Regions from separate parts of the Cupriavidus metallidurans CH34 genome, predicted to be linked through region 1. Evidence: predicted binding sites of a transcription regulator. Region 1 holds the regulator's gene; the other holds the start of a gene.
What was found. The regulator HrcA, encoded in region 1, represses chaperone genes, less so after heat shock. The targets are predictions, from matches to a motif close to TTAGCACTCNNNNNNNNNGAGTGCTAA.
Positions count from the first base shown of each region.

Region 2: a site for HrcA is predicted at 1,095-1,121, ahead of rpoH (RNA polymerase sigma factor RpoH). Genes of this name have one in related genera too.

Region 1 is NC_007973.1:1,089,951-1,094,771, reverse strand. It holds gene RMET_RS05040 (RNA-binding S4 domain-containing protein) at 1-392, opposite strand, end outside; gene hemH (ferrochelatase) at 442-1,557, opposite strand; gene hrcA (heat-inducible transcriptional repressor HrcA) at 1,668-2,714, opposite strand; gene RMET_RS05025 (NAD kinase) at 2,815-3,732, shown strand; gene recN (DNA repair protein RecN) at 3,813-4,821, shown strand, end outside.
Region 2 is NC_007973.1:285,250-290,070, reverse strand. It holds gene RMET_RS01390 (pirin family protein) at 1-859, opposite strand, end outside; gene rpoH (RNA polymerase sigma factor RpoH) at 1,191-2,126, shown strand; gene RMET_RS01380 (SCO family protein) at 2,180-2,794, opposite strand; gene cyoE (heme o synthase) at 2,879-3,805, opposite strand; gene RMET_RS01370 (COX15/CtaA family protein) at 3,814-4,821, opposite strand, start outside.

The sequences.
Region 1 (4,821 bases):
CCCTTGAAGCCGTCGATTCTGCGCCGGTCGCGCTTGGTCGGTCGCCCGTGCATCTGCGCGGCCGGCTCGTGCTGGAAGCGCCGCCGTTCCGCGTCTGTCTGGCGCCTGGCCTGGCTTTCCTCGGTCTCCGCATAGAGCGTCTGGGCGATCGGCGCCGGCCCGCGTGACGCGGCCACGCCCTTGACCACCACCTCCCATTGCTGTTGATGCGCCTCCAATATCACGGTGTCGCCCGGCTTGACCTCGCGCGAGTTCTTGCAGGGCTGCCCGTTGACGCTCACGCGGCCCCGCTCCACCGCCTCGGCAGCCAGCGAGCGCGTCTTGAAGAAGCGCGCGCACCAGAGCCATTTGTCGATGCGCAGCCGCGCATCGGGTTCGAAATCGACTTGCATGATTACCGTCCGTTACTAGCCGTGGCCGCCCGTGACTGCCGTTACGGCCTCAGGCTCCCGCGCCACGCGCCTGCGCGCGGGAGCGTCTCGCTTCCAGTTCGTGGGGATGTGGAACATTGAGCGGCCACCCCTGCAAATGCTGCAATGCAATATCCGCCAATCCGGCGATCCACGCCTCGGCATCGTTGAGGCACGGGATGAAATGGAAATCCTGGCCGCCGGCCAAGCGGAATTCCGACTGCCCCTCCATCGCGATCTCCTCGAGCGTCTCGATGCAGTCGGCCGGAAAGCCGGGACAGAACACGTCCACGCGCTGTGTCCCGACCTTGCCCAGTTCGGCCAGCGTCGGCGCCGTGTAGGGCTGTAACCACTCCGCCTTGCCAAAGCGAGACTGAAACGTCACCTGAAACTGGCCGGGCTGCAAGCCCAGCGCCTCGCCGAGCAGACGACCGGTCTTCAGACACTCGCAGTGATAGGGATCACCCAGGTCCAGCAACCGGCGCGGAAGGCCGTGGAACGACAGAATCAGCTTGTCACCGCGCGCGAAGTCCGGCTTGCCATGCTGGGCCCAATAGCCGCCCACCTGCTTGTGCAGCGCAGAGATATACGCCGGGTGATCGTGGAAATGCTTGACCAGCCGTAACTCGGGCTGGTTGCGCCATGTCGACAGGACACGAAATGCCTCGTCGAAAGCGGTGGCCGTGGTCGTGCCGGAGAACTGCGGATACAGCGGCAGCAACAGGATCTGTTCGGTACCCTGCCGGCGCAGCGCTTCCATGACCGATTCGATCGACGGATTGCCATAGCGCATCGCACAGGCCACCGTTACGTCGTGACCCTGCTGCTGCATCAACAGTTGCAGCGCATGAGCTTGGCGCTCTGTATACACAAGTAGCGGCGACCCGGTCATATGCGCCTCGCGCAGCCAGATCGACTCGTACTTCATGGCCGACGCCCGCGAGCGGAACGGCAGGATCAGGCCGTGCAGGATCGGCAGCCAGGCCAGGCGCGGGATCTCTACCACGCGCGGGTCGGACAGGAACGCCTTCAGGTAGCGCCCCACCGCCTTAGGCGTGGGCGCGTCCGGGGTGCCGAGGTTGATCAGCAGGATCGCGGTGCGCGGCGGCTGGCCGTGCTGGTGTGCCGGTTCAGGCGAAAACGTCATAGGGTTTCCGTTGGGACTGCCGGGGGCGCTGGCGAATCTGGGGCCGGCCGCAAGCCGTTGCAGGCGGCCGACTCAGGACAGACACGTCCACCGTGTCAATAGTTCGTGGCTCAGCTCTGGCTGAGCGCGCTGGACAGGAGCCGCGCGGTGATATCGACGATCGGGATCACCCGTTCGTAGGCCATCCGCGTGGGGCCGATCACGCCCAGGGTGCCAACGATCTGGCCATCCACCCCGTATGGCGCGGTGATCACGGCCATGTCCTCGATCGGCACAAGCTGGCTTTCGCCGCCGATGAAGATCTGCACGCCTTGCGCGTGACTCGACACATCGAGCAGCTGCAGCAGGCTCGTCTTGTGCTCGAACACGTCGAACAGGCGACGCAGCTTGTCCATGCTCGATGACAGGTCTTCCACTTCCAGCAGCTTGCGCTCGCCTGAAATGAACACCTGCTCGTTGTCCTCGGCCATTGCGCTGCTGCCCGCCTCGACCGCCGCCTGCATCAGCGCGGACATGTCGCGGCGCAGGTCCTGCAACTCCACGCGCAGGTGGTCGCGCACGGCGTCGAAGCTCATGCCCGCATAGTGCGAGTTGAAGAAGTTCGCCGCCTCGATGAGCTGGCCCGGCGTGTACGCCAGGTCGGTCTGGATGATGCGGTTCTGCACATCCCCTTCCGGGCTGACGATGATCAGCAGGATGCGCTTGTCAGACAACCGCATGAATTCCACCTGACGGAACGACTGCGCGCGCCGTGGCGTCATCACCACGCCAGCGAAATGAGAAAGATTCGAAAGCGTATGCGCTGCCGCCGTGATCATGCGCTGCGGCCCGAACTGCTGGCCACCCAGTTGCCCCTGGATCTGGCCGGTCAGCTCCGCCAACTCGGCACTGAACTCCGGCGCGCGCTCCAGCGGGCGCGCCGTCAGCATCGTGTCGACAAACAGCCGGTACCCGCGCGGCGTGGGGATTCGGCCAGCCGAGGTATGTGGGCTGGCGATGAAACCCATCTCCTCGAGGTCCGACATCACGTTGCGGATGGTGGCCGGCGAGAGATCAAGCCCCGAGAACTTCGACAGGGTGCGCGAGCCCACGGGCTGCCCCTCGACGATGTATCGCTCGATCAGGGTCTTGAGAAGCTTTTTTGAACGTTCGTCCATGATGCCCCGATTTTAATCAAACTTTGGCGGTTCAGGCGTCACCTGGAGCGGCGGCGGCCCAGTGCTGACAACGATCATGCCGGTATGGTCTAATCCCGGCATGTCTGCCCCCCACAAGACCGGCGCCGCGCGCCCCCCGTTCAAGACTGTAGCCCTGGTGGGCCGACATTCGACCGCTGGCATCGAAGGTCCGCTGGAAGAACTCGCGTCTTGCATCTCCCGTAACGGACAGGATGTGGTGTTCGAACGCGAAACCGCAATGGCTACCGGGCTGACAGGTTACCCGGTGCTGACCCCCGACGAGATCGGCCGCGAAGCTGATGTGGCGGTGGTGCTGGGCGGCGACGGGACGCTGCTCGGGCTGGCCCGCCAGCTAGCCGGGCACGATGTGCCGGTGATCGGCGTCAACCACGGCCGGCTGGGCTTTATGACCGACATCCCGCTCGATGCCATCTCCACGGCACTGCCCGAGATGCTGTCCGGCCGGTATGAGGCCGAAACCCGGATGCTGCTGGAGTCGCGCGTGATCCGCGACGACTCGGTGATTTTCTCCGCGCTGGCGTTCAACGATGTGGTGGTGAACCGCTCGGGGATCTCCGGCATGGTCGAACTGGCGGTCTCGGTCGACGGCTATTTCATGTACAACCAGCGCTCGGACGGCCTGATCGTCTCCACGCCCACCGGCTCCACCGCCTACGCGCTGGCCGCGGGGGGTCCGATCCTGCACCCGACGCTGTCCGGCCTGGTGCTGGTGCCGATCGCGCCACACGCGCTGTCGAACCGGCCCATCGTGCTGCCGTACGACGCCGAGGTCACGATCGAAGTGGCCAGCGCGCGCGATGTCAGCGTCAACTTCGACATGCAGGCGCTGGCCTCGCTGCTGCCCGGCGACCGCATCGTGGTACGCCGTTCGGCCAAGACCATCAACCTGCTGCACCCAGTGGGATATAACTACTACGCCACACTGCGCAAGAAGCTGCACTGGCACGAGTATCCGACCGAAGACAACCGGCTCTGATCCGCAGACGCCTCAACGTTCCGTCCTGATCCTCGTTACCCGACCTTACCGCCCTTACCCGCCACCGCTCACCGCCCACGATGCTGCGCAGCCTCTCGATCCGCGACTTCGTCATCGTCGACACGCTCGACCTCGACTTCTCCGCCGGCTTTACCGTCTTCACGGGTGAAACCGGCGCGGGCAAGTCGATCCTCATCGACGCGCTCGCCCTGGTGTTAGGTGAACGGGCCGACGCAGGCGTGGTCCGCGAAGGCGCGGCACGTGCCAGCATCAGTGCCACCTTCCACACCCACTCAGCGCTGGATGCGTGGCTGGCCGAGCGCGAACTGTCGAGCGACATGGAAGACGACGACGGCGGCACCGTGCTGCTGCGCCGGACTGTCGACGCCAGCGGCCGCAGCAAGGCCTTCATCAATGGCGCCGCGGCAACGCTGGCGCAGTTGCGCGAGGTGGGCGACCAGCTCGTCGATATCCACGGCCAGCACGCGCACCAGTTGCTGCTGCGCCCGGATGCTCAGCGCCAGTTGTTCGACGCCCACGCAGGTCTGACCGAACAATCCGCCGCCGTGGCCGAGGCCTGGCGTGTGTGGCGCGCCTGCGTCAAGCAGCGCGAGGCGGTCGAGCACCAGTCGCGCGAGATGCAACTCGAGCGGGAGCGGCTCGAATGGCAGGTTGGCGAGCTGGACAAGCTCGCGCCGCAGCCGGGCGAATGGGAAGAGATCCAGGGCGAATACAACCGCCTGTCACACGCGGCGGGCCTGATCGACGGCAGCCGCGCCGCGCTCGACGCGCTATCCGAATCGGACGGCGCAGTGACCTCCGTGCTCAACGGCGTGGTGCACCGGCTCCAGCAACTGGCCGATGTCGACCCGGGCCTGCGCGACGTGCTGGCCGCGCTCGAGCCGGCGCTGGTGCAGGTCGAGGAAGCCGCGCACTCCCTGAACCGCTATGTCGACCGGCTCGAACTCGATCCAGAACGGCTGCAGGCCGTGGAAGAGCGCATGCAGGCGCTGCACGCCACCGCCCGCAAGTATCGTCTGCCGCCGGAACAGCTATCCGACGAGTTGCTGGCCCGCCGCCAGCAACTTG
Region 2 (4,821 bases), 800 kb from region 1:
GCAGCGGAATGCGCTCCGTCTCGCCCGGAACGTGCGGAAACTGGTCGTCCTGCCAGCGCTGGGCGGCCTCTTCGATCGCTTCCTTGCTGCTTGCCACGAAGTTCCAGTAGATGAAACGCCGTCCGTCCGTGGGATCGCCGCCAAGCAGCATCACGCGCGAGGGCATCGTCGCCTTGATCGTCACGGGCTCGCCAGGTACCAGCACCACCAGATGTTCGGCCGGCAGCGTCTCGCCATCGACCTCCAGGTTGCCGTCGACCGGATAAATGCCACGCTGGACGTGTTCGGCGGGGATCACAAGGCTTGCGCCGGCATCCATCTCGATTGCCACATAGAGCGTGCGGCTGTAGACCCTGACCGGCGACTCGGCGCCGAAGGCATCGCCCGCGATGACGGTCATCCGCACGCCTGGCAGTTCGAGCTTGGGCAGCGTAGCACCCGGATGGTGGTGGAACGAAGGCGGATCATTCTCATGCGCCTTCGGCAGGGCCACCCAGGTCTGGATGCCGTGCAGATGCGGCCCGGCCGAGCGCGCGCCGTCCGGCGAGCGCTCCGAGTGCGTGATGCCACGCCCAGCAGTCATCCAGTTCACGTCACCGGGTCGAATCACCTGCTCGCTGCCGAGGCTGTCGCGATGCATGATCTCGCCTTCGAACAGATACGTGACTGTCGCCAGTCCGATATGAGGATGCGGACGCACATCCATGCCCGCGCCGGGCTCCATCTCCACCGGCCCCATGTGATCAAAGAAGATGAATGGCCCGACCGTTTGCGTCGTAGCGGCGGGCAGCAATCGGCGGACGGTGAACTCGCCGATGTCTCGCACATGAGGCTTCAGCAAGTGTTCGATAGCAGACATGTGGGGCTCCTGGGGGATGCGTCTGAAAAACGACTTCAGTGTAGCGAATCCTGCAATACACCATCCCGAAATCGCTGCGAAACCGAATCGGGGCTGCCCCCTCTAATAACAGTGCTCCGAGAGCGCTGCCCGCCAGGCCTTGTCAGGCTTGGGCTGGACCACTATAAGGCGACATCAGGCTATCCAGAAGATTTTTCCGATTGCCTGGAACTATCAACCCTATAGGCCTTCTAACTTAGCACTCGTCCGGTTCGAGTGCTAATATGCGTTGCAATGCGGTGTCCCTTCGGGACACACCGGCAACCCACCGCCGGATGCGAAAGGAGTCATAGTGAACGCAGTCCTGTCTGCCGATCAAACCCAAGTTACCCGCCGTCTGCCCACGGCGCCCCAGAATGCCGCCGCGAATGCCTTCGCACTGACCTTCCCCGGCACACTGGGTAATCTGGACAGCTACATTCAGGCTGTCCACCGCATCCCGATGCTCACCCCCGAGGAAGAGCTCAGCCTGGCTCGCGACCTGCGCGACAACGACTCAGTCGATGCCGCCCGCCGCATGGTGATGTCGCACCTGCGTCTGGTGGTCTCCATTGCTCGCCAGTACCTGGGATACGGCTTGCCTCACGCCGACCTGATCCAGGAAGGCAACATCGGGCTGATGAAGGCCGTCAAGCGCTTCGACCCCGAACAGGGCGTGCGCCTGGTGTCGTACGCGATGCACTGGATCAAGGCCGAGATCCACGAATACGTGTTGAAGAACTGGCGCATGGTCAAGGTGGCCACCACCAAGGCCCAGCGCAAGCTGTTCTTCAACCTGCGCAGCCACAAGCAGGGCTCGCATACCTTCACGCCCGAGCAGATCGAAGCCGTTGCGCGCGAGCTCAACGTCAAGCCCGAGGAAGTGATGGAGATGGAAACCCGCATGTCGGGCGGCGATATGGCGCTGGAAGGCCAGATCGAGGACGGCGAGGAAGAGTTCGCGCCGATCGCCTACCTTGCGGATAACCACAACGAGCCGACGCAGGTGCTGGAAGCCAAGCGCCACGACCGTCTGCAGGTCGAGGGCCTGGAAGAGGCGCTGACGAAGCTGGACCCGCGCAGCCGCCGCATCATCGAGGCGCGCTGGCTCGACGTCAACGACGATGGCTCGGGCGGCGCCACGCTGCACGAACTGGCCGACGAGTTCGGTGTATCCGCCGAGCGGATTCGCCAGATCGAATCGGCGGCAATGAAGAAGATGAAGGGCGCGCTGGCGGCATTCGCCTGAGGCCACGCACCCCGCAATGAGAAAGGCCGGTCATTAGACCGGCCTTTTCTTATTTACGACATCAACTGCTTGAGGTCATGCGCGATCGGCTCCGGCCCCTGGCCGTGGCGGATGAACAGCCGCAACTGGCCGTTCTGGTCGAACACGTAGCTGCCGGCCGAGTGGTCCATCGTGTAGTTGTCCGGCGACGAACCCGGCACCTTGGCGTAGTAGACCTTGAAGTCCTTGGTCACCTTCTTGAGCGCGGCCTCGTCGGCCGGGCGCAGGCCCAGGAAGCGCGAGTCGAAGGCCGGCACATACTGGGCCATCAGCGCCGCCGTATCGCGATCCGGATCGACGGTGACGAACAACACCTGCACCTTGTCCGCATCGGGCCCCATCTGCTCCATCACCTGCTTGAGCTCCACCATCGTGGTCGGGCACACGTCCGGGCAATGGGTGTAGCCGAAGAACATCAGCACCACCTTGCCCTTGAAATCGGCCAGCGTGCGGGTCTTGCCGGTGGGATCCAGCAGCGCGAAGTCCTTGCCGAACTCGGTGGCACCCGAGATATCGACGTTGCGGAAGGACGGCTTTGGCTGCCCGCAGGCGGCCAGCAGGGCCGTGCAGAGCGCGAGCAGCCAAAAGCGGCGGAATGCGGCCCAAAGGCCCTGGGAAGAGGTCGACATGCGCAAGAATTGGGAGGAGTTGCCCGAAAGTATCGCCGATCGGGCCGCCGATGACTTCCGGGCGCGGCAAGATGCCGCAGGCGGTCAGACCTGCGGCACGAACTTGAAGTAGTGATCCACAAGCAACACCGCAAACAGCAGCGACAGGTACAGGATCGAATAACGGAAGGTGCGCTGGGCGAGACCGTCGGAGTAGTTGCGGTACAGCTTCCAGGCATAGCCCAGGAACACCAGGCCCAGCCCCAGTGCCGCCACAAGGTAGATGTAGCCACTCATACCGTACACGAACGGCAGCAGCGTGGCCGCGATCATGATCAGCGTGTACAGCAGGATATGCAGCAGCGTGTAGCGCTCGCCGTGCGTGATCGGCAGCATCGGCAGGCCGGACTTGGCGTAGTCAGCGCGGCGGTACAGAGCCAGCGCCCAGAAGTGCGGCGGCGTCCAGGTGAAGATGATCAGCACCAGGAACCAGGCCTCGGCAGGCACCGTGCCCGATACCGCGGACCAGCCCAGCGCCGGGGGCATGGCGCCCGACAGGCCACCGATTACGATGTTCTGCGGCGTCGCCGGCTTCAGAAGGATCGTATAGACCACGGCGTAGCCAAGGAACGTGGCGAAGGTGAGCCACATCGTCAGGTCGTTGGCGAAGACGTGCAGCAGCCACATGCCGGCACCGCCCAGCACGGCCGAGAAGATCAGCGTCTGGGTGGTGGTGATCTCGCCGGTGGCCGACGGGCGCCACGCGGTGCGGCGCATCAGCGCGTCGATCTTCTGTTCCACCAGGCAGTTGATGGCGAAAGCCGCGCCGGCCAGCAGCCAGATACCGGCCGCGCCGCCGATCAGCACCGACCACGGCACCATGCCCGGCGTGGCCAGGAACATGCCGATGATGGCGCAGAACACGGCGAGTTGGGTCACGCGCGGCTTGGTCAGCGCGGCGTATTGGCGGGCCAGATGGCGTAATCGGCCCACGGAGGATTGGGAGTGGGTAGCAGTTACCACGGGGGGCATCTTGTCCTTCATGTGGCGCGCGCGGCAATCGAGGGTTGCGTGGCGGCGCCGGCGGAGCGAGTGGCGAGGCCGATATTGTAGTTGAGACGGAGCAACAACATCAGCAGCAGGGCTGCTCCGCCGTTATGGGCCACCGCCGCGACCAGCGGCCAGTCGAAAACGATGTTCGACATGCCGGTGCACAACTGCAGCGTCAGCACGACCAGCAACCACCGCGCATGCCGCGCCAGCCCTTCCATCCGGCGCGCGCGCAGCGCGAACCAGAGCAGGAAACCGAGCACGACGAAGGCGAAGCCACGGTGCACCCAGTGGATAGCCACCAGCGCCGCGTGCGGAATGTAGTCGCCGTCGGCCGTCATGCCCAGCTGGCGCCACAGCGTAAAGCCATGGCGGAAGTCCATCTCTGGCACGAGCTGGCCGTTGCAGAGCGGAAAGTCGGTACAGGCCAGCACCGCGTAGTTGGTGCTGACCCAGCCGCCCAGGAAGATCTGGACGACCAGCAGCACCAGGGCCAGCAGGCCGGCCCAGCGCAGCGAAGCCGCCTGTGGCGCCACGACATGCGGCGGTTCGTTACGTGACCCGAGCAGGATCAGCGACGCCAGCAGCGCCATCGCCAGCAGCAGGTGGGTGACGACGATGATCGGTTGCAGCTTCATCGTCACGGTCCACATGCCGAACGCGCCCTGCAGGCAGACCAGCAGGAACACGCCGGTGGCGAACCACGGCGACTGCTTCAGTTCCCGGCGCTTGACCCATGCCAGCACCATCAGCGAGATGATCAGCACACCGACCGCCATGGCGAAATAGCGATGGATCATCTCGATCCACGCTTTCATCAGCGTGACCGGGCCGCTCGGGAGCGCCGTTTCCGCCGCGCGAATCGGCTCCATCGCCGCGTGCGGGTTCGAGTGGCCGTAGCAGCCGGGCCAGTCGGGGCAGCCAAGGCCGGAGTCGGTCAGCCGGGTAAAGCTGCCGAACATGATCAGGTCCAGCGTCAGGAACGCCGTGATCCAGAC